Regions from separate parts of the Paenibacillus sp. P4_A9 genome, predicted to be linked through region 4. Evidence: riboswitches for the same ligand, from Rfam matches in the RefSeq annotation. Region 4 holds a riboswitch; each other region holds the start of a gene.

Region 1 (7,804 bases), on a different contig from region 4:
TGAATATAATGACGCCTCTGCGCTGCTGAGCCAGCGCGATCCGCTTGAGTACGGCTTGTCCGATGGCGGAGCCGCCCGTTTCAATCGTATCCGCCTCCACAGCCCGCCTGATGGCAGCTGTATCGTCCTTACCCTCCACAACGATCATTTCTTTTATCATCTACATTTTCCTTCCCAGTACAAGCAGAAAAAGAAGAGGGGTCTCCTCTTCTTTCGCGCGGCAGATGCCAAGCTACGTGTATTTAGTAGTGTTCCCGTCAAAACTTCCGAATACACGTTAGTTTTGAGACGGTTTTGTAGGGCCAACCACATATACCGTGTACCCTTGTTTGGTTCCGAATTTATTCGCATAGCCATGATCCTCGTAATATACATCGATCATCTGACCTTTCACGCCGCTGCCAATATCCTCAGCACGACGGAAGCCAATCCCTTCAATATACACCCACCAACCCAGTGGAATCACCTTCGGATCTACGGCAATTGTGCGACCTTCGGTTACAGTAGTCCCCGTGTAGGTTTTACCATAACCAGAGGAGCCCTCGGTTTTGCCTGTCGACGCGGCGTCCGCTGAATAAGCAGTAAGTTTCACGTTTTTGAGAATTTGTTTGTAGCCGAAGGTCACACCATTCTTGGAAACCTCATCCACACTCGGTGAAGAGGCGGAGAGAACGACCACAGGATTTTTCGTGCCTACAGATACTACTTTCTTAACGCTTTCTGATTGTACTTCTTCACCCACAACTGCTTCCGCGACTAAAACACCGTCCTCGAAAGTCTTTTCTTTCTTCTTGACCAATACGCCTTCTTTACCTTCTTGGACGACTTGCTCTTTCCCTTTAAGTAAAGATGCGTCATTCTTTTTCTCTGTCTCGAATGCGATCGGTTCAGAGACTTCCTCCGTCTCTTTTTTCACACGGACGATCTTGATTTCATCACCTGTGCTTAGAGCGGCCGTCGGTTCGGGAGTGATACGATCGTTCTCCCCAAGTGCAATATTTAAACGTTGCAATGCACTTTCTACCGTTCTTGCAGTTGTGTAAACAGTGGTGGTCTTTCCATCAGCAGTCAATTGAATTGGTGAGGCCTGCTCGATAACAATTTTGTCTCCACCCTTGAGCTTGGTCGTAAGTGAAGCTGAAATTTCATCGTGCTCTCCAATCTTTATGGCTTGTTCATCCAGTAGGCGTTGCAGGACCCATTGCTTCGTGTGCACAATAGTTTCTTGTCCATTCACAACCACGGATACGCTCTTGGTAGCCGTTCCGTACAACAACACCAAAAACATGAAAGTCATTGCGATTGAGATTATAGCTAGGCTTAAAATCAAACGCAAGTTTTCATGCTTCCATCGCAATGCGAAGGACATGCTGGATGATCGTTTTACATGGGTCTCGCTAATTGAGATACTGCCCACTTTTTCGGTCCTCCTTCAAAGCCTCGCCGCCAGGTTACAGCATGATTAAATTTGACGCGACTAAGGTTTTTAGTTTAACTTAACATGCTCGCCATCTTCAGCTTTCTAACCTCGCTGAATCTGGTCGTCCCCCCTTTTACCTATTCATCATCCTATGAATTCCGGGTCATTTTATGTCTTTTTATCTGTGTAAAACCCTGTATGAGGACAAAAAGCCAGCAAGAAGAGGACTCTTCTCGCTGGCTTAGTTTGCATAGTGAAATACAAATAGCACGCACGACAATCGTTACCTCTCTTACGCTTACGAGGTTAGCTGACGGATTCGGACGTGAGAGTCGCCCTACGCAGACGCAAACTACTTGTTTGACGTCCATGATTCACCCCTGTTACTCTCTGCTTACTTAACCGCATTTGAATGCTAATTAAGCTTGCAGTGGTTCCCCCGTTTCCACATTTGGAACTCAGCGAATGGAAAATTGGCAAATTGGATATTAAGTTATTATGAAAAGTATATTACGCTGTTAAGCTCAACCTGTAAAGGGATTAACACCCGTTAAAAAGGGCTAAATCACTTAAATTTCGATTATTTTTCAAATATAATCCACTTATATCTACATGTACCTAACTTTAACGTACGTATACTCGATTTTTTAATGCATAATGACCAAAACTAGGCTAAAAACGCAAATTTGTTTATAATGATTCTGGAAGTAATTGAATGATAAATACCAATAATTTGCTATTTAGGGAGGCAATTGAGATGGTTCCCATCTTAGAAGTAAACGCTTTATTCGGGGGATACTTACCTAACAGACCAGTTCTGCATGACCTCACATTTTCGATCCGCCAAGGTGAAATGATGGGGCTAATCGGACTCAACGGGGCAGGGAAAAGTACCACCATCAAAAATATATTAGGACTGCTGCAGCCGCAAAAAGGATCCATTCGTATTAAAGGCTTAACTTTAGCCGAAAGTCCAATTCCCTACCGCGCTACATACGCCTATGTACCTGAAAGTCCAGAGTTATACGAAGAGCTTACGATTCGTGAACACCTTGAGCTAACAGCCATGGCTTATGGCGTTTCCAAGGAGGACTACGAAACCCGTTCCCAGTCCTTGTTAGAGCAATTTCAAATGAAAGACAAGCTGAATAGCTTCGCAAATCATTTATCCAAAGGGATGAAGCAAAAGGTCATGATCATGAATGCGTTCCTGATCGAGCCCTCGTTATATATTATCGATGAGCCATTTCTCGGTCTCGACCCTTTAGCTATACGTTCCTTGCTCGAATTAATGGTTAAAATGAAACAAAAAGGCGCATCATTCCTCATTTCCTCACACATTTTGTCTACAATTGAAAAATATTGCGATAACTATGTCGTTCTCCACAAGGGCCACATGGTTGCTCAGGGAGATTTAGTCGAATTACGCGCACAAACAGAGCTTCCCCAGGCGTCATTAGACGACATCTTCTACAAGCTTGTTCAAGGAGAACTGCGATGAACCAGCCAAAAGATACTACACATGCATTTAACACTCAAGCATTATGGAAGCAGCGTTTTCAACATTATATGAAGGAATCCATGGGTTATTGGCAGTATGCCGCACGCAGTAATTTTATCGGATTCTTGTTGTTTCTTGTCATCGTTTCTTCCTATTATTATGCAAAAACATTACAGCGACTTCCGACAGATTATCCGTACCTATGGATCGTCCTGCTCGCGCTCGTTCCACTCGTCACTTCAAGTCCCATTCGAACACTGACCCGCAGTGCCGATCGGATGTTTCTGTTGCGGATTGAACATGAAATGGACGCTTATTTCCGAAGCAGCTTCTTCTATAGCTTTTCACTTCAGGGGCTCTGGTTATTTCTTGCTTGGGTCACACTTCGTCCGCTTTATAACCATTGTTTAGGAGCGGATTCACAGCCATTTCTACTAATGTTAGCTCTATTGCTTCTATTAAAAGTAGCTAACCTATTAGCCAGTTGGCAGGAAGGCAGATTTGCTGCTGAACGAACAAGATTACTGTCTGTCATCTTTCGTTGGATCGCGTCCATTTCCCTCATTACCGTTCAATTTCACTATAGTAGCTTATGGGCCAGCATAACAGCATTGTTGCTTGTATTCGTATGGCTTTCCGCGTTTCGTTCTGTTGCTAAATATGTGATCGGATGGGATTATCTGATTGCCAAAGAGAAGCAGCAGCAGGCTAGACTCTACGCCTTCTTCAATTGGTTCGTAGATGTCCCTCAGTTACCAACGCGAATAGCCCGCCGAGGTTGGATCAGCGGGCTTACACGAACGATCCCATTTCGACAGGATTCGGCGTTTCTCTACTTATATATGAAGACATTGCTGCGCACTGAATTATTCGCGATTGTTCTCCGGCTTACTGTGATTGGCGTATTAGCCTTAGCCGTTTCAGATTCCACGACTGCAAAAAGCGTAATTCTACTCATCGCACTTGTGATCTCGATGGTTCAGCTTTCGTCTCTGGAGCGTGCGCATCGGTATACGTTCTGGCTCAGTATGTATCCATTGGAGTCTCAAGCCAAGGCAGGTTCTCTAGCCTATATCATCTGGTTAACTCTCACACCCCAGCTTGTCATCCTGACGATTCCATTTATGATGGGAACGCCAATCCTATATCTCCTAGTTCCACTGCTCAGTCTCTCCTTCATTTCCTTCGCATGCGGTGTTGTCCTGCGTCGGAAATTCAACAAAAGTATTTTACTTGAGGCCGAGTAAACGAATCGCATTATTCGTCGTAACTTCAGCTAGCTCTTCCAGCGTCATCCCACGAATTTCCGCGGCAGTCTCAGCCACTAAGCGAACATAACCGGTTTCATTGCGCTTACCGCGGAAAGGATGGGGTGTTAAGTAAGGAGCATCCGTTTCGATCAATAGACGATCAAGCGGAACCTGTGCCAACACCTCTTTCGGTTGCACAGCATTTTTAAAAGTAACTGGCCCTCCAAAGGAAATATGGAAGTTCATATCCAGACATTGCTTGGCCGTTTCCCAGCTCCCTGAGAAGCAATGCATGATGCCTCCGACTTCGGCTGCCTTCTCTTCTTTGAGAATCGTTAAGATATCTTGATGTGCATCTCGATTATGAATCACAATCGGCATCCCCAGCTTACGCGCAAGACGAATTTGCTCCCGAAAAACCCGCTGTTGCACATCCTTCGGTGATTTGTCCCAATAATAATCCAGACCAATCTCTCCGATCGCGACCACCTTCTCATGCTGGCATAAGGACTCGATCCATTCCAAATCACCAGGCATCATATCAATGGCATCGACGGGATGCCAGCCTACCGTTGAGTAAATAAAATCGTATTTCTCAGCAAGCTCAATCGAGCTCGGGATGGTTTCGCGGTTAAAGCCGACATTCACAATTCTCGTAACACCGGCATCTAACGCCCGCTGAATAACTTCCTCTTGATCATCTTTAAATTGTTCGGCATTTAAATGTGTATGTGAATCCGTTAGCATGGTCGTTCTCCTCTATGTCAATAAATATGGTGTGTTACGTATCCTTGCCACTCCTTGCTACTCTTGCTCCCCCAACATCTCCCAAACATCCAGATAGTCTTCAGCATTCAACCTTTCAAGCAACTCCTCTGGATAGTACACATGGTGCTTCCCCATCTGAAAGCCACTAATCGACTGCACAATTTCCGAGCGATGTGTAATTTCAGTTAAGTTTTCCTTATGATCCAGCAAAAGGATTGGCAAATTATCATCATTTTCGCCAGCTCTGTACACGTCATAGGATTGATTTGAAGGAAAATCGATCTCCATATAGTAAGTCGGGTCGAAGCCAACCTCTCTCATCACCATTTCCATGCGCTGAATGAGTTGCACCTGATCTCCGTCGAAGGTACTGTACTTGTACAATTTACGGTCTAAGAAACGCTTGCACATATCCCCCAGCATATCATCCTTCTCTTGACTCCAAAAGGTTAGCATCGTTTGCATGACCGACTCATCGAGCAACAAATAATCTTCCAAGGTGATTTGATTCTGAATCAGATGAAGAATCGGCTCCACCATAAATCCGAAATTATAGCCTTCCTCATATAAATGCTTGGCGCGTGCAAATATTTTATGCAAAAGTATTTCTGCGCTTCGCGTTACTGGATGGAAATAAACCTGCCAGTACATCTGATAGCGAGACATGAGATAGTCCTCAACGGCATGCATACCACTCTCTTTGACAACGATATGTCCCTTATAGGGCCTAATCACCCGAAGAATTCGCTCCAGATCAAATGTGCCATAATTAACGCCTGTAAAGTAAGCATCACGCAGCAAATAATCCATGCGGTCCGCATCCAGCTGACTAGATACTAAGCTAACTACTATTTCTTCGCTATACGATTTACAAATGACTCCGGCCACCTTTTTCGGAAAATCAGGTGAGACCCGGCTCAGCACTTCGTTCACCTCGGTATCTCCGAGCACAATGCGGCAGGACCAGTCCTCGTGCCTTGTCCCGAATGCCTTTTCGATGGAGTGTGAAAACGGACCATGTCCCAAATCGTGGAGCAAAGCCGCACACAAGCAGAGCAGACGCTCCTCCTTCGGCCAGTCCTCATAGTGATTGCGTTCGAACTGCGAAATAATTTTCCGCGTAATCTCGTATACGCCTAGCGAGTGAGAGAAGCGACTATGCTCTGCACCGTGAAAGGTTAAATAGGACGTGCCTAATTGGCGAATACGGCGCAATCGTTGAAATTCCCGTGTATTAATTAAATCCCAAATCGTCTCATCTTGCACATAAATGTATTTATGAACGGGATCTTTAAACACCTTTTCTTCTTTCATGTGGTATTGACCTCCCTAATATTAGTAAATGTTTCGACATTTTTGACAAACAATCCTTTAAAATGTCGTTTTTTGTCGAATTTCAAATTTCCAATTTTCCAGCTTCTCAAAATCTGTTTTTCCAATATTTTTTAAGAAAAGGGGATTTGAAAAGCTCGTAATATCCCCCTTACAACCCCTTATTCCTAGCGCCATTACCGTTTTTAACCATGTCACAAAAATAATGAATTTGGGGATTAACTAGCTCATTTTCAGCGAAAATATGGTTGACTATTTTGGGAATCGTTGGTATCATAAGTCATAAGCAAATGTCGAAACATGACGATCTTGATAAAAATTTGATAAAATCGAAAGGGGTTTTATATATATATGATGAAATCTACCGGAATTGTTAGAAAAGTGGACGAACTAGGACGCGTTGTAATTCCAATCGAGCTGCGCCGCACGTTGGGTATTGGCGAGAAAGACGCTCTGGAAATATATGTAGACGGCGAACGCATCATGTTGAAGAAATATGAGCCTGCTTGTATCTTCTGTGGCAATGCGGAGAACGTCTCGTACTTTAAGGGAAAAATTGTTTGTCATATTTGTTTAGCAGAAATGCCAACACCTGTGACAAAATAAGAAAAGTAGTATATAATAGAAGTAGCACTTATCCTATTGGTAATTCTAACCTTTTTCATATCTCCTTTCATCTCTAACTTTGTTGGCTTCGGCCACGGGTTAGAGATCTTTTTTTGTATCAGGGCAAAGATGACATTGGCAAGCAAGTGTCTAAGCTGGGCAACAAAGATAAAATCAATCCTGTACAGGGATCCGGCCCCCATAAGGGGCCTTTTCCTGTTCTATGTCATTCTGCGCCCTTTAACGCTCAAGAAGCGCATTATACACATCACGCTTCGATAATCCACGGTCCGTCGCGACTAGCTTCAACGCGTCCTTGCGATCGATCCCGCGATCCTCGTAGTGGGCGACGTGCTCGCCGAGCGACTTCGCTTCCCACCAACCGTCGGCCGCCTCCTGCACCGCCGCGTCTGACGCGCCTTCGGCGATCACGCAGTACTCGCCCTGCGGCGGGTACTGCTCTAAATGTGCGAGGCACTCTGCGATCGTGCCGCGCACAAACTCCTCGTACCGCTTCGTCAGCTCGCGGGCGAGGCAAACCCTGCGCTCCGCTCCCCACACTTCCGCCATGCGCAGAAGTGTTTTCTCCACGCGGTGCGGAGATTCATAGAACAGCAATGTGTCTTGCACATGCTGCAGCCCTTCAAGCAACTTCGTCTGGTCCTTTTTCTCCCTGGGGAGAAAACCGACGAAGGAGAACCGCTCTGTCGGCAAGCCTGATGCAATCAGCGCTGACAGGGCCGCGTTCGCGCCGGGGATGGGTACCACCGGCACGCCCTCTTCTACGGCCATCCGCACCAGGTCATAACCTGGGTCGGAAATGGCCGGAAGCCCTGCATCGCTGACTAGCGCGATGCTCTGCCCTTCAAGCAGCAAGCGGACCAGTTCGGGGCCACTTGCTTGCTTGTTGTGTTCGTGATAGCTGAC
Region 2 (7,804 bases), on a different contig from region 4:
CCTCTACCCACCTTTAGTTGGCATGTATTATGGGTTGCGGCTTGATCTCGGGATCAAAGCAGACCCGCACAACAAGTTGTTATTCAGCGTTACCTTCATCATTCTCGTTACACTAATTGGCGTGTTCCCATTAGCGCATCAGGTCGCAGACCGTACACGCTATTATAGCGGCAAAATGTACATTGAAGCGTCCCGCCTCATGGGCGGTTCCTTCTGGCATCGAACGCTGCGGCATATCTTCCCATCGATGAGAAATGAAATGATGTTCATGTTCTTAAGCGAGTTCATGCAGGTACTCTTCCTACTCGGTCAGCTTGCTGTATTCAATCTCGTGCTGGGCGGCACCGAAACGATCGGTGACGCAGAAGCAGGCTTCTCGATTTCCATCAGCACCTCAGGGGAATGGTTGTCGCTGATCGCCTACGGCGCACGCTATATTCGTCTGCATCCGTGGATTATTCTCAGCGCGGGAACGAGCTTTGCCATGCTGTTCCTCTCTCTGCAATTTTTCTTAAATCAGCTCAAACGCCGCTATGGCGAGGAACGACAGCTGATGTAATAGAGTCGAGCGTCCATCCGTAGGGTGGGGCTCGGCTTTTTTTGTCGTTGTCATAGCACGTCACTTCCTATGCCTAACGGACGTCACAGTCGTTATTGGCTTCCTTGGGGCGCCTTTTTGCCCCCAAAACCGTAAATAACGGCGGCTGGAGTCCGTTAGATCGGGAACCAGTCTATTTTTCTGGGAATAGCGGCATACAGGTCCGTTAGAAATTCAGTAGATCGATCGTTTGTTCCTCCGTCACTGCGAGGGTAACTTCTGGTATGTAGTTTTATGGTAAAATAGCCTTAATCCAAACCATTACATAGGAGGCATCAACCGTGAGTGTAACATTCCATACAACCGTGATGAAAGCCCACAATAAAAATGCTACTGGGATCTCCATTCCCGAAGAGGTCATGACTTCTTTAGCAGGTGGCAAAAAGCCAAGCGTTTCCGTGACCTTGAACGGTTACACTTATCGGACAACGATCGCCGTCATGGGTGGCGAATACCTCATCCCGCTCAGCGAAGCCCATCGACAAGCCTCCGGCTTGAAAGCCGAAGACCCTGTCGAGGTGACGCTAGCTCTAGATCTAGCGCCTCGCACGGTTGAAGTACCGGCCGATCTTCAATCGGCATTGTCTGAAGTAGAAGGCGCTATCCAGCGGTTTGAAGCTCTCGCTTTCTCCAAGCGTAAGGAATTCGTCCGGCAGGTCGAGGATGCCAAAACACAAGAAACGCGCCTCCGCCGGATCGCCAATGTGGTCACGCAAATGAGCGAGGTCTAAGGCTCGAAGCACCTTAGTGCCCAGATGTAAATTTCAACCCAAGCACACCGACCAAAATCAAAACCATAAACAAGATACGAACTAAACTTATCGGTTCATTGAGAAATAGCGTGCCAATGATAATTGCGCCGACTGCACCGATCCCGGTCCAAGCGGCATAGGCGGTTCCGATGGGAAGAGTTTTCGTAGCTGCCGCTAAAAAATAAAAGCTAACGATCATTCCGAGAATCGTGACCACAGTGGGGACAAGCCGTGTAAATCCGTTGGAAAATTTCAATGAGATGGCCCACACCACCTCAAAAACACCTGCAATGGCCAGATATAACCATGCCATAAGTTCTCACTCCTTTATGTTTGCGATCGATGTTGTTGTTAGTGTCACCAAAAAAACAGAGAAAAGCCCGAGAGTCTCGCATTGCTGCGTTAGACTCCCGGGCTTTTCTCCCTCCGTGACCACAGCGTATTCGCTGTGTGTTTTCCCTTGGACCAGCAGGCGATTACACGCCTCGGAACCCTAGAAAACGACATGCCGTTATTATAAGACGGCTCACATTCGATGTCAAGTTACACATTCTGGTTGTTAGGGGCTTCCTCTGTTGACCGTATCTCAGCCGTCCATTCTATACTAATCCTCCAACGTAATCCCGTTCAATGCCACATGCGCACGGAACATGTCCATGCCGTCCGGCTGTTCCTGCTCGGGTATCCAAGTGCCTGACTCCCAAATCTTCGAAAGCTTGAGCGCGCGGCTGCAATGCACGAATCATTCCTGCACTTCAACGCCAACAGCTGCGACTGGTGATTTGCCATTCAGCTGCATCGTCGCCAGTAATTCCTCATCCTTCGTCAAATAAGCGCGGCCATTAACGCGGAGCACCATTTCGACACCGGGAATGATGAACAGGAGACCGACTTGCGGGTTGGTCAGCAGATTTTGCATCGAGTCTAGTCGGCGATTGCCGAGTCTTTCTGGGAAGATGAAGCGGCGTTCATCTAAGACGCGAACGAATCCTGGGGCATCCCCGCGTGGGGACACATCGCTCGAGCCATTCGCATTCGACGTAGAGAAGAAGAATAAGGGCGATTTGGCGATGAAAGCACGTGCGTGCTCGTCAATCTGATTGATTACTTTATTTTTAATCGCGGGATGCGGCTCGCCAATATCCGCTCTAATCTCATCAATGGATTGAACAATACCGGGAAATGGGGGAAGTGTGCTAGCGTTTGTATCCATGCAGTCCGATCCTTCCTCGAATAAAACGTGTAGTTGTTGATTTCATAATTTATGTCGCCCGAGCCCGATACATATAGTATACGCCGTTATCCCCGCTCAAATGAATAAAGCCCTGCAAGCCGCTCTTACGAGCAAAGCTTACAGGGCTTTATTCTGTGCCGAGAACATTACTTGGATTCAGCAGTTAGTTGATTGTAGATATCATCCCACAGAACACGTCTGGCTGATACATACCGCTTCGCATAATAGGATTCGCTCAACTTATTCTTAACAACACCTTGGTTAGTAGCGGAGTGAACGAATTCACCATCACCGAGGTACATCCCTACGTGAGAGATACCGCTGCCATCCGTGTTGAAAAATACAAGATCACCCTTACGAAGGTCACTTTTGTCAACCCAGTAGCCTTCTTTGTTTTGTGATTTGGAGCTGTGTGGGATGTCGATGCCGAACTCGCCGAACAAGTAGGACGTGAAACCAGAGCAATCGAATCCTTTGGTTGTCGTTCCTGCCCATCTGTAAGGAGTTCCTACAAGCTCGTCTACCGCATTATCCATATCGGATGCTGCGAAAACGCTTCCTACACTAACACTCAAAAACAAAACAAGACTAAAAACAAGACCAACAACTTTCTTCAACTGCTTGTCTCCTTCCGGTGCCTACGAGGTTAGCTGGAGGGTTCGGTTGAAGGTTCCCTATGATCCCTGTCTTGCAAGATCAATTCACCCGGAGTGGTTCCCCCGTTTCCCCATAAAATGAGGAATTCGGCATGCAATATTTGGTTTTTTTGATGCTAGTCCTTTTTATTCGTCATAAAGAATGAAATTCCTCTTTTTAGTTTGAAAAATAGGCTAAAAATAAGCGAAATTGTTCGGAAATAAGACAAAAAAAAGCCCCTTTCTCAAGGAGAGGGGGTGAATGCTTGCCTATTGGCTGTTTTGCTGGCTATTAATTGGATATTTTGGCTGAAAGTAGCTGAAATTGGGAAGAGATGCCCCAGATCTGGATGAAAATGTGAAATAGGGGGTATAGCTGATAAATAATTAGTGCTACCAGACCTGCCCACAGGTAAGTGGCTGTGACCGTGACCCCTGCCAATAGTCCTGTGAATAGTAAAAGAGTGATGGCAAGTCCGACAATCGGCAGTGAATATCGGAAGAAAGAGATAACAGTCGATAGGATACCAAGCTTAGCTGCTATAGCGAATTGCACGTACATAAAGAGAAGCTGCAGGAGAAAGCCGTACACCAATAAACTAGTAATCCAAGGCAGAAGATCGAGAAGTACCTGCTCATAGGAAGCGCTGTGTCCAAGAATGTATGTGGCCTTCGGAAAGATCCAGATCAAGGGGAGCAGCGTAAGGGCGATCCGGATCAGATATACAAGCAGGAACGGAAGCATGAGCTGCTTCATTCCACGAACAAAGCGATAGCCAGCGTTCTGGTGGGAGTGTGTAAGTGAGTAGAAGACGCCGCCATTCAGGAGAGGAGTAAGCAGCATACGAGCACAGAGCAGCGCAGCAAGCCACCAGAGATACGAATAGCTGAGATCTGTTTTGATTAATTGAAACTGGCCTTCAGCTAGGAAGATCTGTAAAGCTTGTTTGGGCTGCTCAGCGCCTGGGAAACGATGCATGAGGGGGACGAGTATTCCCTGCACGAGCTTATACAGGAGAATACCCCAACCCATCTGATACAGGAATAGAATGATCGTGGCAAAAGGCTGCGCCATAGCTGCTCTGAAGCCGGATTTGATATAGGTGGCCAACGAGGTCCCTCCTTAAAGTTTTCTTTAGAAAACTGGCTGCGTAAGCATACGCTCAGAGTTTGTCATAAGACATAAGCCAAGCCCTTACCAGGCGACTGAGTTGAATATGGCTTGCAGGAGCTGAATAATGCCGAGATTCCACCGAATTTGCCACTTTGTATTTAATTGCGTTTGATAAAAGTTGTTGATGTGCTTATTTTCTAGAATGAGCGTGTACTTGGGATCGATTCGCACCCAGTCGACAGGGGACGCATGTGTTAATGTGAAATCGATGCTGGTTTCCTTGCCATCCCATGTTTTATCCAGCGTTGTACCGTCTGCAAAATGGAACTGAATCGGCACTTCCGGGGAGTTGCCGCCATGCTTAACGATGCGAACGGTACTTTCATAAGCTTCAGCGCCTTTAGGCCCCTGAGCTTTCACCTGTACACGCTCGACAGAATAATCCATCATCATGCTGCCATATACATATTGATTAAAGAAATCATCCCACTTCGTCTTGCTGACATCCTCCACAACCTGTTGGAAATCCTTTGTAGATGGATGCTTGAACTGCCAACGCTGGAAATATGTTTTCATAATGCGGTCCATCACCTTGGTACCGACTTGCTGCTCAATCGCTTTAAGCACGAGCTTGCCGCGCGTGTACACATTTTCTGCATACTGATCATGTCCTTTGTAGGCCCATGCCTCTTTCTGCAGCCCATTGGGTGAGGTGATATAGCTGGATTCGACAGGCAAATTAGGCGCATCGCCATATTCAGCTTCCATGACTTTATCCTCCGCATAAGAGGTGAAGCCTTCATCGAGCCATGCTTCCTCGAATTCATTACTAGCGACGAGCCCATAGAAGAATTGGTGGCCGATCTCATGAACGACGACGCGTTCCAGCTCTAAATCGGGATCTTTGTCGCTGGCGCCCCACGCGGTGACCAAAGTCGGATATTCCATACCGCCGGCGCCATTCCCGCCAGGAGGCGGTACAACGATTGAAAGCGTAGAGTACGGATACGTTCCGTACCACTGGCTGTAGCGCGAGAGCGCCTTTTTAGCTGCGTACATATAGCGATCCTTCAGGTCTTGGTGATTGGGATCGAGATAAAGCTTGATTTTAACCCCTGGAACCTGTGGGGCAGAGAAGGGCTCTTCCACATAGACGAAATGAGGCGACGCCGACCATGCGAAATCATGGACATCCTCGGCATAAAATTGGTACGTCTTCATGCCCTTGTCCGTCACAGCAGGCTTCACCTGAAAGCCTGTGGCCGCCACCATGTAATTCGCGGGCACTTGAATTTTCACATCATACATCCCGAAATCGGCATAGAACTCGGAATTTCCATGGTATTGATGGAGATCCCAGCCAGGCTCTGTCCGTCCTCTTGTCCCCTTGCGTTCATAAGCGGCAACCTTCGGAAACCATTGCCCAGCCATAACGAAGTCACCCACATATCCCATTCTGGCAAAAGCTGCAGGCAGCTTAACAAGGAATTCCGTAGTAATGGTCACGCGTTCTCCCGGTCCTACTGGCTTAGACAATGGGATTTTGAGCAGCGTATGGTCGTCCTTATTGCCGTCATCCGGTTGCTCGAACGACATTCGCTTGGTCAGATCGTCGCCAGTATCGGACTTCACGGATAACAGCTCCATGCTGCCGCCGCTTTCGGCCTTTGCTTCATCCTCCCGCAACTTCCCGCCGGATTCGCGCATAAACGTCGTTTTCTTTGAAGCGAATGCATTCGGATAGAGGTGAAGATAAATTTCTTTCACAGGAATGGATCCTGGATTTTCCCACGTGAGCGTTTGTTGCCCTTGAAGCTGCTGTGTTTCTGGCGTGTAGGCAACGTTCATGTGATATTCAGCGATACGATAACTAAGTGGTGTTGAGGCTTCTAACGGTTTGCCATTATCTGCAGGCTGCATGTCCGGTGTCTTAGCAAAAGGTACATCTTTAGAGACGACAGGAACAGTCCCTCTTGGTGTGGAGGGGAGCAAGGTGTTCGTTAGTAACACTGCGCCGGCAGCAAGGAGCATAACAGCAAACCACTGTACCTTGCGGCTATTGAATAGAGCATTCATATCCATGAGATTCACCCCGCCTAAACAAGCATCTACAGCATGTATATGTAGACAACCTAGGGAATATTTCTGCGAGGTGAAAGAAATGTGAGAAAACCCTTATCGAGGAGAGAAATAGGCATGGAAGACCGCCGCCCCTTGTTCTACAGGAAGACTTTCGCTACAATGAAAGCAAGTCGTCATTTTAACCTAATGTAGAGTGGAAGGTGCCCTTATGGAAGCGGATAAGAAGAAGCTGGCCTTAAATATAGTAAGCTCGAAAGTGAATCACAAAGGCTTTGGTGCAGGAGCCATTGATCTGAGTAACGTCTCCGGTATCATTATTGACGGGGATGTAGCGTATCTGGATGAAGGAACACTGCATGCCAAGAGCAAGATTGAGAAAGGGATCAAATTCTCCACAAACAAAGAGGATGTCCCGAATGGCCGTAAAGCCTGGATTGTGTGGGTAGCGGTTGATCGCACAGAAGATGGCGCCTACTATGCAGGGATGTCCGCTTGCGAAATGTTAGTCGATACCGAAGCACGCCGTGGATGGAAGATTCTTGCTGAGCATGTGAACAAAATGGATGGTGCCATGAAGCGCAAATTCATCCTAGAGGGATTGTCTGACAGTGAGCGGGAAGTCCTTCGAAATTGTCTGATTGCGCACAACGAAGACTGGTGGAATCGCTCGGATCAAAGCCTCAAGGACGCACTCTCGTAAGCTTTCTTTAGCAAATATAGAGAATATGAACATTATGTGTCATCCATTGTTACACAATGTCGAAGCGGGTATACTAGACCCTAGTGTATGTTACCTCATATACTAGGACAGCAAAAAGGCAGGACTAAGACGCGCTTAGTACTGCCTTTTTGTGTTTTCTTTGAATGGGAAATTAATCGTTCCACCAACGTTTAAGGTCGTTCCACCAAGAGCCGTTATCCCCTTTGGAACCGGCTTTTTGACCGCCCGCTGCATCTGGATTAGCAGGCTTGCCTGTACAATACGTAGTAGGCTCTGTGCCAGAGAGGAAAGCCTCCATCTTGGCGTTCGGGCAGTCCTCATTAGACAATTTGCCGCTCACAGGATCAATGTAAACGGTCGATACACCCTCGGGGATCGGGAACAGCTTCGGCGGAATGGCATCCAAGGTCTGTTCCGTGAAATCCGCGAAGATCGGTGAGGCCAGATGAGACTCGACCGTTGAGATATCGCGGCTCTTGTCATAGCCGACCCAGACTGCGGTGGAAAGCTCAGGTGTGAAGCCGACGAGCCAGGCGTCCGTATCGGTTGTGCCTGTTTTGCCGGCAATCGGCCGCTTAATTGTACTGGCGACACGGTTACCCGTGCCTCCCTCTTCGAACACGCTCTCCATTAAATTTGTCATCACATAAGCAACCGCAGGCGGAATC
Region 3 (7,804 bases), on a different contig from region 4:
CGTCGGAGTGCCGAGAATGACCTTTAGTCCATGCTCGTGAGCAAGGTCAATGGCGCGGTCGAACAGATCAAACGCATATACGCCTTCTTCTGGTTCAAAAAAGTTCCATGCAAACTCACCCACCCGCACAATGGTAAAGCCCAGTTCTCGCATTCGTCTGTAATCATCGTCCCACATGTGCTCCGGCCACTGCTCGGGGTAGTAGCACACACCTAGATCAAATTGTTCGCCTGGAATGGTTTTATCCACGATAGAAACATCCTCATTTCTTGTTATATAGTAATTTATTGCTATGAAAAGTTCTTTATGTACTCATTATATTTCTTTATAATATTATGTATATAACATCATTTTGTTCGATATATCAGATTTTTGCGTTTTGGAGGGTCCATGAGAATTCATTATGTGTTACCTGAACCGATGTACAAGTACTACACAGTTTTTCCAGATATGATTGGCCAATATGCCGATTTTCCCGATCATCAGGAGTGGCGTTCTAAGGGACAGCTGCAGCAAGCCAATTTGCATATCGTTTTAAGTGGAAAAGGCTATGTGAAAGCGAACGGAAGGGAAATCTGCTTGGAAGCAGGACAGGGCTTTTATTACGGACCTGGTCTCGAGCAGGAATATCGAACAGATCCGAAGGAGCCATGGGAGGTATTCTGGGTCCATCTTGCGGGCGAGGGGCTAAGCAGGTTATTGAACGGTCAAGGAACTTCATCCGTATGGTTGTTTACCTACAGCGATGTGCCCAAGCTCAAACAACTGTCCGGAGGCTTACTGGAACTGGCTTCTCCTTATGATCAGAACGAGGTGCAATTGGCCGTAAAGCTCTATGAACTGCTTGCTGATCTTGCCGTGAGTGCGGAGACACTTGGAACAGCGACCATGCTGGATAAGCGTGCGCGGATGAGAGAGGTTGCGGAATATATCCGGGCTCATTGTACGGAGTCACTGACGCTACTGCAGATGGCCGAGCAGGCAGGCTTCAGCACGTATTATTTTAGTCGAATGTTCCACGAAGTGATGGGGCGGCCGCCGATGGAATGGCTGTTTGAATGTCGTCTTGTCGTAGCGAAGCAACTGCTCATGTCGACAGAATGTACGATCAAGCAAGTGGCAGAGAATACAGGATTTTCGCAGAGTAGTTACTTCATCGCGCGCTTTCGGGAGCACACCGGACAGACTCCGCAGGAATACCGGCGGTTGTATAATGCAATGAGCACTAAAATGTAGCAAAGTAGGGGATAATCAACGCCACCTCTGAATGAATACGCTTTCATGAGTTGCCAAAGTCAAATAAGCAATAATTAAAGGCGAATCTAAGTTTTACATTCTACCAAGATCGGCGTAAGATTCATTACGACAAGTTGTTTTTTTCTAAAATATACCACTTAATTCCCAGTAGGGAAACGGGGGAACCAATCGAAGCCGCACAAGCAACACATGGCTTCATGGGGTGAATCCTGATGCTCGCAAGCATTAGGTAGGACGCTCTCAAGTCCGAATCCGACAGCTAACCTCGTAGTGCATTGAGAGAGAACCGCACACTCGCCTTCTTCTGTGAAGAAGCCCGAGCGTAGAGATTCTCTATGCTTAGGGCTTCTTTTTGCATGCTTTAAACCCAATAAATCACAGGAAATTCATAAGGAGGCTATACCATGCATGCCATTGAAATTAATAATTTGACCAAAACCTATGGGAATTCACGAGGCATTACAGATGTTAGTTTTTCGATCGAAGAAGGAGAGATTTTTGGTTTTATTGGACCGAATGGCGCAGGGAAATCAACCACGATTCGAACGCTGCTGTCACTGATTTTTCCAACAAGCGGCAGTGCCAAAATTTTCGGGAAAGACTGCATCCAATTTGCGCCTGAAATTAAGAAAGACATCGGCTATTTACCTTCCGAGGTCTTTTATTATGACAACATGAAGGTCATTGACCTACTCAAGTATTCAGCAAGCTTTTACAAGAAGGATTGTACCAAAAGAATAAAAGAACTGGCAGAAATAATGGATCTGGATGTTACGAAAAAAATTGATGATTTATCTTTAGGAAATAAAAAGAAAGTGGGCATCGTTCAAGGCCTGTTACATGATCCTAAGCTCATTATCCTGGATGAACCGACAAGTGGACTAGATCCGCTCATGCAGCAGAAGTTTTTCGAATTACTCGAACAACAGAATAAAAGGGGAGCTACGATTCTTTTTTCCTCTCATATATTGAGTGAAGTGCAGAGACTGTGTGATCGCGTTGCGATTATTAAGGAAGGTAAGATTATGACGGTTGAGAAGATCAGCACGTTGAAAGAAAACAATTTCAAAAGATTTAAAATCGATACTGCACAAGCACTCGACCCTACTTTTTTCAAGATGACCGGGGTCAATGACATTGATGTCCAAGGCCGTACAACCAGCTTCTTATTTAAAGGGAATATCAATCAAGTGATGAGGAAAGTTGCTGAAATTGACATTGAGAATCTGTGGATCGAAGAGCCTGATTTAGAGGAGATCTTTATGCACTACTACGAGAAGGAGGCTTAAAAGGGATGAATATTTTCCTTCATGAATTGAGAGCTTATCGGAAATCCACGATCACGTGGACGTGCTCCTTAATTGCTGTCATCGTCTTATTCCTATCTCTTTTTCCTTCTGTCTCTAAGGATTTTGCTGAATTTTCTTCTATATTAGAAGGGTATCCGGAAGGGGTCAGGAAAGCGCTTGGTATTGAAATCGAGACCTTTGGTACCCTGCTTGGGTTCTATATGTATATCTTTATGTACATTACGCTTTGCGGAGCCATTCAAGCAATGGTTTTGGGAACGTCTATACTCTCCAAGGAAGTTCGTGAGAAAACAGCAGACTTTCTTCTTACGAAGCCCGTAACGCGTACTAAAATATTGACTTCCAAGCTATTAGCGGCCGTTGTTTCCCTTTTAATCACGTGTGTGATCTATATCGCTGCAGCCTATATGATGGCGCTTCAAGTGAAAACGGTTGATTTCGATGTGAACATATTTCTATTAATTTCACTCACATTACTGTTTATCCAGCTCATGTTTCTAGCCATAGGGTTCATCATTTCAGTCGTGTTTTCTAAAATAAAAGCCGTCTTATCAGTCAGTCTTGGTACGGTGTTTGCCTTTTTCGTTATCGGAATGGTCGTTGCCGTAGATGGGGAGGGAGCTAAGCGTTATTTCTCGCCATTCAAATACTTTAACGGGAAATACATGATTGAGCATGCCAGCTATGAGGTATCTTATGTCATTGCAGCTATCGCGATTATCGTCGTTTCTATTGCGGCCAGCTACGTCATTTACACAAAAAAGGATGTTCATGCCGTATAAACTCGGGTGAGAGGAGGAACAGCCATTGAATATTTTTTGGAGAGAAATGAAAACATTTCGGAAATCGATGATTTTTTGGAGCTTAGGGCTCATTTTTCTAGTAGCAAGCGGCATGAACAAGTATCAAGCAACGGCAGCGAACGGACAGATTAATGATCTTATGGCGGAAATGCCGAAGTCACTTCAAGTGATTATGGGGGCAGGCGCGTTGGATTTATCGAAGGCTAGCGGCTATTTCGGTATCCTAGTCCTATACTTCTTTTTAATGGCAACGATCCATGCAGCTATGCTCGGTGCTACGATCATCGCGAAGGAAGAGCGGGACAAGACGTCTGAATTTTTATTTGTGAAGCCTTTGTCTAGGCATCAAATCATCACATGGAAGCTGCTAAGCGCTTTAGTGAACATTCTTATTTTTAACCTCGTGTCATGGATTTCGAGTATGTTCATTGTTGGGGCTTACAGCAAAGGTGAGGCCGTGAATGGGGATATCACAATCGTCATGCTGGGTATGTTTATTCTACAGCTGCTCTTTCTGGTCATTGGAACATCCATTGCAGCCGTTTATAAAAATGCCAAAAAGGCAGCCTCGCTTGCAACCGGCATCATGCTCTTCACGTTCATTTTATCGATTGCCATCGACTTTAATGATAAGCTGGAATTCTTGAAATATGTGACCCCGTTTAAATATTATGAAGCGAAAAATATCATGTATGGCGGCGGATTTGATACCGTGTATGTCCTCATTTCGGCTGTCGTAATTGTAGGCCTAACAGTTGTCACGTATGTTTCCTTTCAAAAACGAGATTTGTGAAGGAGTGTCAAAAAGTGAGTGTGATATTAAGTAAAGTAGGCGGCATTTTTATTCCTGTAAGTGATATTAGAGAAGCAAGGCAATGGTATTGCTCCATTCTTGGGCTGGAACCTACGTATGAGATTATTGCTGGCCATCTTTGTTGTCTACCATTAGATAATAATGGATTAAATCTCATTTTAGACAGTAAGATTTACGATAGTGATTCCTATTTTAGAAAGCCTGCCTTCCATTTTAACACGGACGATATCCATCAAGCTTACCAATTCATGAAAGACCGTAATGTTGAGCTCGTTACCGAAATAGAGCATGGCCATTGGTTCAATTTTAAAGATCCAGATGGAAATATGTTGATGATTTGTAAGTGTTAAAATCCAGCTACAGCGTGTCAGATCAGCTAGTCACGAGGCATTGAAGCTGGAAAATCCAGCTGCAGCGTGTAAGATCAGCTAGTCACGAGGCATTGAAGCTGGAAAATCCAGCTACAGCGTGTCAGATCAGCTAGTCACGTGGCATTGAAGCTGGAAAATCCAGCTACAGCGTGTAAGATCAGCTAGTCACGTGGCATTGAAGCTGGAAAATCCAGCTACAGCGTGTCAGATCAGCTAAACGCGTGGTGGCTTATGGTACTAGAAACTTATAAAAGAAAGAGAAAAAGCACCCTAATGGGTGCTTTTTCTCAATCAAAATATAAAATTTATAATAATAAGTCGGCTATATTTCTCCTTAAACACTGTGATACGTCCTAAGAGGATGGCGGAGTCGTTTTTCTTAGCTTTCAGCTTCTTAATGTTATATCGCTTTTTGAGCTAAACTCATTTCCACACACATGAGAATAAAAGCGCCAGCGCCGTGCAAATCATTTTCGCTCGTTGGACGGGCAATATAGTGGGCGTAGTCTCCGATTCCTGTGCCGATGCAGATTTGGCCGATGATCACATGGCCGTTCTCATCAAGCTTTAGCGTATCAATGACGCCTTGATATCCTTTCCACGCATACGACAAATACTTGGCATCCAAATAGCCAAATCGCACGGCTTTGGCAATGGCATGCACATACAAGGATGTACATGAGTTTTCTAACCAATTATCCGCCATGTCTCCTTTGTCCACAACCTGATACCATAAGCCTGTGGCGGTATCTTGATAGTGTGTTAAGGCGATGAGCAGATCTTGAAGAATGCTCGTCAGTTGTGCTTTATCTTTGTGGTCCGCAGGAAGGTATTCGAACATTTCCAGCAAAGCGACGGGGAACCAGCCAATGGCGCGGCCCCAGAATTCCGGTGCCAAGCCTGTTTCAGGATCAGCCCAAGCAGCAGCTTTGGTTTCATCCCACCCGTGATACAGTAAGCCGGTTTTAGGATCCTTGGTATGCTTCTCCATCAAGATCGCTTGGTAGGTCATCATGTCAAAATAGTCGGCTTCGCCGAATGTTTGGCCGAATTGGACGGCGATCGGTCCAGCCATATATAGCTCATCCAACCACATTTGATTGGGGTATTTCCCCTTATGCCAGAAACCGCCGGATGGATTGGTTGGCCATGTCTTAAAATGGGAGACAAGCGTGTACAAAGCCTTTTTATACCGCTCGTCGCCTGTTTGCTCGAATAGATTAAAGAGCAGTACGCCAGGCTGAATATCATCGAATTCATCCGGGTTATATTTCTTAATACTGCCATCCGCAAGGATCAGGCTGTCCACCCACCGTTTGATATACGTATAGTATTTATCGTTCTTCGTTTCTCGCCAGCATTTCTCCATGCCCGACAGAAAAACGCCCTGATGATAGTGGAACCGGTCCGGCGGAAGCGATTCCGGCTCGAATTTGAACATTAAAGCTTCACAGGCCTTCTCCGCCCATTGAATGGGGGTTAGGGCTTCTAGTTGTTTTTCCTTAGATTCTGAAGATTGCATCGTGTTAATTCCTCCTTCTTGATATAAGCCTATTTTAGCAGAGGAAAATGTACATTTTTTGCGTTAATTCCGATTTTCTTCTTATATCTTGCAGGAATTGAGGATAGGCGTATAATAAATGGCATCTCAAGTGAGAGGCGGAGCATAGATGGGAGATTTTCAATTCGATAACCGTGAAGGGACCTTCTCGGTATCCTATCGAAAGGCGCTAAGCCACAATATGCCGGTGAGCCATTTTCATAGTACGTACGAAATTTTCTATTTGATGTCTGGCAAACGGACATTTTTCATAAAGGACAGGACGATGATCATCAACGAGGGGGATGTGATCATCATTTCTCCGAATATTCTCCATCGGACGACCAATACAGAAATGCCTAAGCATGAGCGGCTCATTGTTAACATTCATGAGAACTATATGGCCATGGTGAATGGTTCCTATCGGGATATTTTGCAACCACTGCTCGAGAACGCGTACATCATTATAAAATGTCCCTTGCATGAGCGGCTCGCCATCGAGGCCATTGCACAGAGCATTATGCAAGAGATGCAGGAGAAGAAGCCTGGCTTCGAGATGTACGCGCAGACGTTGGTGCTGCAATTGCTCATGATATGCTGCCGGCATGTCAAGCAACACAGTATGGAGTCGCTAGAATCTCCAAGCCCTATGCACGAAAGAATCTCGGAGGTTGTTCGCTATATGAACAGCCATTACATGCAGGAGCTGCCGTTGCATCTAGTGGCGGAGAAATTTTACATCAGCCCGTATTATTTAAGCCGGTTTTTTAAGGAAGCTACAGGGTTTACGTTCGTGGAGTATTTGAACAGCGTCAGGATCAAAGAAGCGAAAAAGCTTCTGGAGCAAACCTCCATGAAAGCCTCTCTGGTTGCCAAGAAGGTCGGCTTCGGGAGTGTTACGCATTTTGGCCGCGTATTTAAGTCGGTTACGGGACATACTCCTCTCTATTACAGGAAGGGCAAGTAGTTATTAGTAGAGGGATATTGGGTGAAATTTCCTAATTAAGTGTCTGTGTGAAAATCTTGTATTTTTAAGGATGCGGCAATATACTTTTCATAAAGATAATCTAGTGACAGAAAAACCATACAGGATTGGTTCTTCACTTTGAACCTCAAGTCATGTATGGTTTTTCGTTATGAACAATTGGAGAGAGGGTAATATTCATGAGAAAGAAACTAGTAGCATTTCTAGTAGCATTAGCTTTGTTAGTGAGCACTCCCAGCCTATCGATGGCTGATGATGCCATTCCCGTACTTTTGAATGGGGAGGCGATTTCGTTTGAAGTACAACCGTTTATTGAAGATGGCACTACAATGGTACCGTTCCGCTCCATATTCGAGAAGCTTGGTTTAGCCGTGAGCTGGGATGGAGACTCGAAAACGGTTACTGGTTATTCTAGTGATTTAACAATTACACTCCAAATTGGCAGTGCGATTGCTATTGTAAATGAGCTGCCACAAGCGTTAACGATTGCACCGAGAATCAAAGATGGGAACACGTTCGTTCCCCTTCGGTTTATCGGCGAATCTAGTGGGAAAAGGGTGCTCTGGGACGATAGAAAGCATACTGTTCTAATCCGTGATGAACTATCTGATTATGTAGAGAATACGCTCTACAATGATAGCAAGAAGTTGACTTATGTTGGGGATCAAAAAGATGGCCACGCTGCCATCTATTCGGCCGGAAAGCTCGTTTTTGAAGGAGGATT
Region 4 (7,804 bases):
TGCATAAATAAAGCTGTTAAATACACCAGATACAGAGCCGCTCAATGTTTCCGTAGCTAAAAATCCTAGTGTAAAAATACCCACCACACATATCATCGTCGTATCTCTGCGTTTAACAAGAAGTGTAAGAATAAAGCCAATGAACACTAAATAGACCCAATGAATCGGTAAAAGTTGAATATCCATCCTGCACCACACACCCTCTCAGCCCAAGCAGCAATTGGTGCTACATTGTATGCTCGGCTAGGCATAGGCGTTCGTCTAAATTCGGGCATTTCGCCACCTTGTGGTACAATAAAATAACTATTTTAATGAAGTTAGGGGATTGTACATACATGGCAAGGAATCAACGATTACATTCAGATTCAGATTTTCAGGAGGTCATTGATCGACAGGGCGTTGTTCGAATTTTTAAAGATGACCATATCGTCGATTCCAATGCGGTCGTCCTGCGATTCAGTGATACGACAGTGGTTGTGCAGACACGCGTTAGCGATTTGACCTACTATGATCGAGCAGCATGTGAGTTTTTTGAGATGAAAAGAAAATAGAGTTCCTGCTTCGTGAACAAAAAAGAAGCCGCTTCAATGCGGCTCCTTACTATAGTTTTACTTTACTTTTTTATGATATAACTTCATTCTCCACATCAAATCATCTTCAGACATATACGCTGCGCCTGCATGGACTCTAAAAATCTCATTACTCCCTTTGCTATTTATCCCCTCTTTGGTCGTAAAGAAAAGTTCGATTCCCAATTCCTTTCCTACCCTAATTACAGTTTCATTATAGGCACCAAAAGGAAACGCAAGTAGACGGTACTGAGGTCCAAGCTCTTCCTCAATACGGTTTTCAGCCGTGATCAGATCGTGTTTAATTCTTTTTAGGTACTCAGTTTCGGTCTCTAATCTCTTTTCAGCTTCCAAATAAATGGGGTTTGTAAGCATAGGCATTAGTGCGTTGCTTGAACCCGCCTTGGCTTTGTCATGATGATCATAGGTATGAGAGTAAAAACTCATCCCGTTCTGTTTCATTTCTCTCATCTGATCCCATGTTAGACGCGGTGCCTTTGGATGATCTATTGAATCGACCACAATAAATTTTGTAGCATGAAAACCTAAGCTAAGTAATTCCGGATACGCGTGGGTATAAAAAGATTCATATCCATCATCAAAAGTGATTAAAACCGCATTTTGAGGAACCTGAGCCTCATTCTTCATAAAATGAATAAAATGTTCCATGCTGATTACATTGTAATCTTCTTTCTTCAATCTTTGCATGTGACTTTTAAATCTTTTCGGGGAAATTGTAATGCCATTTTCTTTCTCATCAATGTGATGATAGGTCAGTACAATGACTTTGTCGGTATAATGGACCTTTTGTTTGCTATAATCTGTTTGAATAAAAGATAGCGTATTTACTTGATGCTGTTGGGGTTGTTGCGTTTCTAGTTCTAATTGTTGTGCTACTTGTTGTTCTACTTGTCTTGCTTCTTGTTCTACTGGCTGCTCATAAGAAGGCACAAGTTGTTCTTCGCTAATTACTTGTTCTGGCATGATTGTCTGCTCTAAGGACTTCTGCGATGTCGTAGGCAATAATACATAGAGACAAAATAAAAAGCTAGAAACTAAAAGAACAGTAAACGCCACATTCGTTGGGTTTTCCAATTTCGGTCTATTCATGCGGACAACAACCCCATAGATGAGAATATAACAAATTAGGAAGATAGTATCATGAAAACGCTTTCTTGTAAACTTTTTATTACACAATGCTTTCCCCGTCTCAGGGGCAAGAAAATATGACTTCGTGCTTAATTAAGTTCATTAGCAGCAAGCTGTACAAAGCTGTAGCCTAATTTACGTAATTCAGGAATCGCTCTGATGACACCTTCAGCGGTATCCTTCTCGGGATGATTCATATGCGCAAGAACAATGGAACCGCTCGTGGCCTTGGTTATGGCCTTGTACACCTGCTCCGTGTTATAAGTAGCTCCTGCGTCACCAAGCACAGAGTAGCCTGCTAACTCAAAGCCAAGATCATGGGCAACATACACCGCGACATCATCATAAAAAGCCGTACCCGAGCGGAAAAATGTTGGTCTTTTTCCCGTCAGCTTCTCAATCTGATCCGCATTGTCGTTCATTTCATGAATGGCTTCTTTGACGTTCTTCGTGCCCGCGATACCATAGGCTGGCTTGCCATTCACCGATAATGGCCGGTGCTCGGTGCCATGATTTTCGATCTCGAACAGCGGATTCGCAGCCAACGTGGCAAAGATGGCTGGATTCACAGCTATCCATCTCGCATTGATGAATAACGTAGCCGGAATGTGCTCCTGAATCAAATACTGGATCAGCTTCTCGTCGTAACCACTGCCTTCTTTCCCGCCGCAGGCATCAAAGGTGAGGGCTATTACTTTGTCATTCGTATGTAAACGTGTTTTCACACCAGGGACACGCTCTCCCCACTTCGTCGGTAAGGCAGAGGCATAACGAGAAATTAAGGATTGTTCCACCGACGCGAAGGCTGGGATGGCCTCGATTTCTGCTGTAATTGTCGGACTATCTGATATCGAATGGGATGAGTTCGTCGTGACAGGTGACTCTGTTGGGATGCTCACAGGGGTTGGTGAGATAGCTGGTGGTGTTGCCGTTGCACTCAGCGGCGCAGCTGTTGTAACTGCTGTTGTAACTTGTACGCCTTCAGCACCCTGCTCCACCTCACAACCTGCAAGCGCTATCATCGCGATCACAAAGAAAAGGAGGCACATCGTGCGCCCCCTCATTTGTGTTTCCGCCAATCTAATTTACTTTTCTCCAGCTGATATGCAAAATCATTTTCAAGCCGCTTCTCTTCCGCTTTGCGAGCCGCCTCTACCTTGGCTCTTTCGGCGTCCTTCTTCGCTTGCTCTTCCGCTTTCATCGCGTCAGCCTGGGCTTTGAGTCCTTCCAAAATTTCCGGACGCAGCAGATCCTTAAGTGTTGCGGGTTTATCTTGCGCGCTAGCCGCAGCTGGCGTCATTTTAGCTTTCTTTTTCACCATAATAAGGTCACCTCGTCTACATGTTCTCCCTATTATTGTACACGTCTACTGGTGTAAATGATACGGTACCGTCGCAACAACGATATCCTTATCAGCTTGAAGCTTCGAGCGTATACGCGCTGCAGACTGATTATGGAGCAGACGGTGCCACCATTTCTTCGGCATGAATTGAGGGAGAATAACCATGATAGACTGCTTCTCTGACACGTGAGTGTCGATGCGATCAATGAATTCTGCCAGCGGCTTCAGGATCGTCCTGTACCGTGATTTGAACACGACCAGTCGTACGCCTGGATCCCAGATCTGCCACTTCTCCTGCATCGATTCTTCGTCCTCATCCGAGAAGGAAACATAGAAAGCGATGACGTTTGGCGAAAGTGATTTCGCATAGTTCAGTGTTTGCTCGACAGCGCGATGAATCCCGGCCACAGGTACGATAATCACGGGTTCTTTGGTGCAAACACGGTCTTGTGTAATATCAATTCTCAGCTGATTGGCTACATCGTCGTAATGGTGAGCGATCTTCGTGATTAACCATAGTAAAATCGGTGTCACAATAATAACGATCCAAGCACCCTCGCTAAATTTAGTCACAGAGAAAATAATAAGAACCGCAAAGGAGACGATGCCGCCTAGACCGTTAATGATCAGCTTCCCGATCCAACCGGGTACGCGTTCTTTTAACCATTTACGTACCAAACCAGCCTGAGCTAATGTAAAAGATAAAAATACGCCAATCGCATAAAGTGGAATAAGTCCGTCGGTCTTACCTTTAAAGCCAATCAAAAGCAGGCTGGCCAATACGCCTAGCGTGATAATGCCATAATGATAGGAAAGTCGATCCCCACGGAAAGAGAACATACGCGGGAAGTTTTTGTCTTGGGCCATGATCGATGCCAAAATCGGAAAACCATTGAAACTTGTATTCGCAGCTAGCACCAAAATGAGCATCGTCGCGATTTGGGTCGCATAGTACATGACTCCGCGGCCAAAAGCTTGCTCCGTCACCATCGATAGAACCGATGTATGCCCGTTATGATCAGGTGCAACCCCATAGCCTAAAGCGATCAGCGTTACACCGCCGAACACGATGGCCAATAAGCCGCCTAAGGAGAGGAGCGTACGGTTTGCATTTTTGACGGAAGGTGTTCGGAAATGTGGGACAGCATCTGAAATCGCTTCGATTCCCGTTACAGCTGAACAACCGGATGAGAACGCCTTAAGAAGTACGAATAAGGTTAATGAGTTCGTCGCAGCGCTTGGTGCGAATTCGATCGCATGCGTATTGAGTGAGCCCGTCAGTAAATCGAAGACGCCTTTACCAACTAACAACAGGATACAAAAGATGAAAAAGTACGTTGGTATCGCGAATACAGTCCCTGATTCGGAAGTACCTCGCAAATTGAGCCACACCATTATCCAAACTAGAATTAGCGTTAAGGGCACAATATAGGGCACCGTAGAAGGAAAGGCCGACGTAATCGCCTGTACACCGGCAGAGATCGAAACCGCAACCGTTAAGGTGTAATCGATCAGGAGCGAGACCCCTGTAAGTCGTCCCCACACCATACCTAAATTTTCTTTCGTAACCATATAAGCGCCGCCGCCCATGGGGTAGGCTTCAATAACTTGTCTATAGCTCAACACGAGCAGTAGGATCAACGCGATAATGGAAATGGCAATGGGCAAGGAAAACGCAAATGCGGCAACCCCAACTGTTGCGAGCTCTAACAGAATTTGTTCCGTCCCGTAGGATACAGAGGATAATGCATCCGAAGACAGGATAGGAAGGGCTTTCCAGACAGGCAGTTTCTCCGACTCAATCTCACTCGACTTTAGCGGCTTCCCAAACACAATTTTTTTTAATGAATCACTTGTCATTTCGTGGTCGTTCCTCCAATTAAAGCTAATCTCAATGATCTAATCCCGTAAAATTGACGCAAAAAAACACAAGGATTGACCTTGTGTATTAGACACATGTTCTCCTTTCTCACGATCGCTTACGAGGTTAGCTGTCGGGTTCGGGCCGCGAGAAATCCGCCCTAAAAGGTACTTGGTATCAGCACCATTATTCACCCCATGAAACTCGTGGTTCCCCCGCTTTTCTTAACAGAAAATTAAGCGAAATATTCAACTGTTCAGGTACGAGTTGAATACTACTCTCTTCTTCCAACATAGTAAAGGAGGGAAAAAACGTAAAAAGGTCTTTTCCAGTACCCGATTCCTCCAATAATTCGCTTACATTCAGTTGATTCATTGTTTATCTTCCATTCTCGTAGTGGTTCGAGGTATTTCGGGCAAAATAGAGGGTTGCATTCTTCAAACATTGGTTAATTCATTTATTACGGGGATATTTATTGGAGGAAATCCTTTTGAGATCTAAAAACCTAGTAATAATTAGTGTTTAGATGGAAAAGTTAGCAGCATTAATTCGGCACATGATAATTGCGGGTTGTGGATTTTTGCTTCCAAATCATTTTCTTCCAAATGAGTGGAATGCCGCCGATGAGGTATAAATAGCGGGCATCGATCATTTTTTTGATAAGTGAGGCCATGCGGCCTTTCACTTTCTTGACTTTGAGTAGACCAACAGCCTGACCGCGGCCTAGGGATGCAACTGTGCCTTTGAAATCATATACAAAAGGCTTCATTTCTTTGCCTCGAACAGTCTGAATGAGATTCCTAGCTGCATTATAGCCCTGTTGGACAGCAATTTGGGCATTTGCGGGATATGGCGTACCCTCTGGGCTTGTAACAATCGAGCAATCACCGGTAATGAAGATCTCTGGAAACTGATGCGAACGCAAGCAGCTATCCACTTTTACCCGCCCCCGCTGAACCTCGAACCCCGCTTGCTGCAGCAAGGAATTACCGCGTATTCCCCCTGACCAGACTACCGTTCCTGCGCGAATGAACTCACCATTGCCCAGAATAACTCCTTCCGGTGTGCATGCCTTGATCGCGGTCGATAGCTTATATTGCACGCCCTTGCGGCGCATTACTTCCATCCCGTATTCAATCAGATCCTCAGGAAGCCCGGGCGGCAGCGCCGATGGGGAAGCTTCCACATTATAAATGCGGACATCCGCAGGATCGACATCATAGGTTTTACACAGAACGGGAATGCGGTCCGCCAGCTCTCCGACAAATTCTGTACCCGTGAACCCCGCGCCGCCAACGACGAAGGTCAAATAATCCTTGCGCTTCGGTGCCATTTTGGACTTAGCAAACATATATTCAATGTGCTGCCGAATGAAGCGGACACTGTTAATGCTTTTGATGGACATGGCATATTCATTCAAGCCCGGAATACCGAAGGTCTCCGTCTCACTTCCTAAACCAACCACCAGGTAGTCATAGTCGAGCGTAGCATCTTCCAGCACAATCTTCTTTTCATTAGGCAAAATTTCTCTAACCGTCGACTTCACGAACCGTATCTTCCGTTCATCAATCAAATCCGAAATGGTCACGCGCGCGTTCTCATGATGATCCGTACCGGCAGCCGGCATATGCAGGTGTGTCGTAATGTAGTGATAGTCGTGCTTGTTGACCAGTGTGACGTCCATCTCATTCTTTCTCATCTTCTTCTGCAGCCTTATCGCTGTGACAAGTCCGCCATAGCCTGCGCCCAGGATAACGATTTTGGGTTTACTCATTGCCTCAACACTCCTCCATTTGTGAAATTAATCACATATATGCTTGTGAAAATAATCACAATTAATCACAAGATGAGCCGGTATCCGACTCTCTACTAGTGTATGCGTGAGGTTCCAAGAAATAACTATGAGTTTGACTATTTATGAAAATAAGGCGTGAAAGGCAACTGATCATTCGTCCCTACTACGCCTCAAAGTTAGCGTCCAATTCTGCCGCTTTGTCTTGCAAAGTGCGCAGCCGGTAGCTGTTCATGCCTGTCACGCCGAGCTCCTCGAGCAAGCCAAAGTTGGCCCAAGCGCCGACGACGGCCCCGATGCCGGGGATGAGCTGGAGCATTTTACGAAAATCAATCGTATCCCTGTACTCCTGCTGGAGCTGCAACCAATTCACTTGTTTCATGTAGTCGGCGGCAGGCGGAAAGGACTGCGAGACGGCAGGCCAATTCTTAATGGTGTTAAGCAGTTCCGGCTTCTTCTTCGAGCTAGAGAACGCCAGCTGGAACACGTATAGAATGAACAGTCTCTCTCTATAATCCTTGGTCGAATACCCGTAAATATGCGCTAATTCAAAAAGGAATTTCAACTTAATCCCGATCAGAATCGGAAAATCAGCAAGCCCAAGCAAAATTCCGCCAGCACCCGCACCAGCTCCCTCGGCGGCCGCGATCTTTTTGTAGAGAGATAGCAATTCCTCTGCTTTGGCATCACGATCTGCTAAAGACACGCCCTTTAAGGGATCCGTTGTCGGCATATAGTTCATCCCGAACAGGGTCGTTTGCACAATCCCTTTGACCGTCGCGGTGATCGTATTGTGGACTTTCTCTGGGATCACTTGGTTGATGCGGTTTTGGACAGATTTGGAGGCACGCTCTATTAGGTTCGGTTGCTTTTGCAGACGTATTTCCCAGCGCTTAAGCTTTCTCTGCATTTGCTGCTCGTAGATCGTGTACGCTTGATCCATTGCTCCACCGCCGCCTTTTGTCATCGTTCGTTTAAGTATAGTATACCGTGGAGATGGGCTCAAGGTGATTGGTGGTGTTGGTGGGGGTGGACTGATGAGTCAAATGGGTGCCCACTACTTGGTTTTTGAGAGCTTGTGAATGAACGCT

The links. A riboswitch is a leader RNA that binds a small molecule or an ion and turns the genes downstream of it on or off. The one in region 4 is predicted to bind cyclic di-AMP.
Region 1: linked by a shared signal. The riboswitch ahead of AC1DVJ_RS20650 (ubiquitin-like domain-containing protein) and the one ahead of AC1DVJ_RS04705 (APC family permease) in region 4 are both predicted to bind cyclic di-AMP.
Region 2: linked by a shared signal. The riboswitch ahead of AC1DVJ_RS03695 (C40 family peptidase) and the one ahead of AC1DVJ_RS04705 (APC family permease) in region 4 are both predicted to bind cyclic di-AMP.
Region 3: linked by a shared signal. The riboswitch ahead of AC1DVJ_RS08770 (ABC transporter ATP-binding protein) and the one ahead of AC1DVJ_RS04705 (APC family permease) in region 4 are both predicted to bind cyclic di-AMP.

The regions. Positions count from the first base shown of each region.
Region 1 is NZ_JBFUHL010000036.1:46,249-54,052, forward strand. Features, by position in the region: gene rnmV (ribonuclease M5) at 1-160, opposite strand, end outside; gene AC1DVJ_RS20650 (ubiquitin-like domain-containing protein) at 278-1,417, opposite strand; cyclic di-AMP (ydaO/yuaA leader) riboswitch at 1,701-1,894, opposite strand; gene AC1DVJ_RS20655 (ABC transporter ATP-binding protein) at 2,178-2,921, shown strand; gene AC1DVJ_RS20660 (ABC transporter permease) at 2,918-4,168, shown strand; gene AC1DVJ_RS20665 (TatD family hydrolase) at 4,151-4,918, opposite strand; gene AC1DVJ_RS20670 (HD domain-containing protein) at 4,976-6,253, opposite strand; gene AC1DVJ_RS20675 (AbrB/MazE/SpoVT family DNA-binding domain-containing protein) at 6,623-6,877, shown strand; gene rsmI (16S rRNA (cytidine(1402)-2'-O)-methyltransferase) at 7,118-7,804, opposite strand, start outside.
Region 2 is NZ_JBFUHL010000002.1:307,677-315,480, forward strand. Features, by position in the region: gene AC1DVJ_RS03670 (ABC transporter permease subunit) at 1-559, shown strand, start outside; gene AC1DVJ_RS03675 (YdeI/OmpD-associated family protein) at 880-1,329, shown strand; gene AC1DVJ_RS03680 (DMT family transporter) at 1,343-1,663, opposite strand; guanidine-I (ykkC/yxkD leader) riboswitch at 1,756-1,858, opposite strand; gene AC1DVJ_RS03685 (hypothetical protein) at 1,955-2,089, opposite strand; gene AC1DVJ_RS03690 (MSMEG_1061 family FMN-dependent PPOX-type flavoprotein) at 2,093-2,563, opposite strand; gene AC1DVJ_RS03695 (C40 family peptidase) at 2,731-3,201, opposite strand; cyclic di-AMP (ydaO/yuaA leader) riboswitch at 3,205-3,343, opposite strand; gene AC1DVJ_RS03700 (hypothetical protein) at 3,512-4,330, opposite strand; gene AC1DVJ_RS03705 (M1 family metallopeptidase) at 4,415-6,409, opposite strand; gene AC1DVJ_RS03710 (YwhD family protein) at 6,624-7,115, shown strand; gene AC1DVJ_RS03715 (transglycosylase domain-containing protein) at 7,288-7,804, opposite strand, start outside.
Region 3 is NZ_JBFUHL010000008.1:20,021-27,824, reverse strand. Features, by position in the region: gene AC1DVJ_RS08780 (beta-galactosidase) at 1-249, opposite strand, end outside; gene AC1DVJ_RS08775 (helix-turn-helix domain-containing protein) at 391-1,236, shown strand; cyclic di-AMP (ydaO/yuaA leader) riboswitch at 1,382-1,546, shown strand; gene AC1DVJ_RS08770 (ABC transporter ATP-binding protein) at 1,662-2,546, shown strand; gene AC1DVJ_RS08765 (ABC transporter permease subunit) at 2,552-3,349, shown strand; gene AC1DVJ_RS08760 (ABC transporter permease subunit) at 3,375-4,163, shown strand; gene AC1DVJ_RS08755 (VOC family protein) at 4,178-4,534, shown strand; gene AC1DVJ_RS08750 (glycoside hydrolase family 88/105 protein) at 4,956-6,077, opposite strand; gene AC1DVJ_RS08745 (helix-turn-helix domain-containing protein) at 6,226-7,062, shown strand; gene AC1DVJ_RS08740 (ABC transporter substrate-binding protein) at 7,260-7,804, shown strand, end outside.
Region 4 is NZ_JBFUHL010000003.1:182,930-190,733, reverse strand. Features, by position in the region: gene AC1DVJ_RS04730 (hypothetical protein) at 1-186, opposite strand, end outside; gene AC1DVJ_RS04725 (hypothetical protein) at 336-551, shown strand; gene AC1DVJ_RS04720 (polysaccharide deacetylase family protein) at 609-1,679, opposite strand; gene AC1DVJ_RS04715 (polysaccharide deacetylase family protein) at 1,808-2,767, opposite strand; gene AC1DVJ_RS04710 (YqkE family protein) at 2,779-3,039, opposite strand; gene AC1DVJ_RS04705 (APC family permease) at 3,085-4,920, opposite strand; cyclic di-AMP (ydaO/yuaA leader) riboswitch at 5,022-5,173, opposite strand; gene AC1DVJ_RS04700 (NAD(P)/FAD-dependent oxidoreductase) at 5,466-6,695, opposite strand; gene AC1DVJ_RS04695 (EcsC family protein) at 6,880-7,680, opposite strand; gene AC1DVJ_RS04690 (polysaccharide deacetylase family protein) at 7,771-7,804, opposite strand, start outside.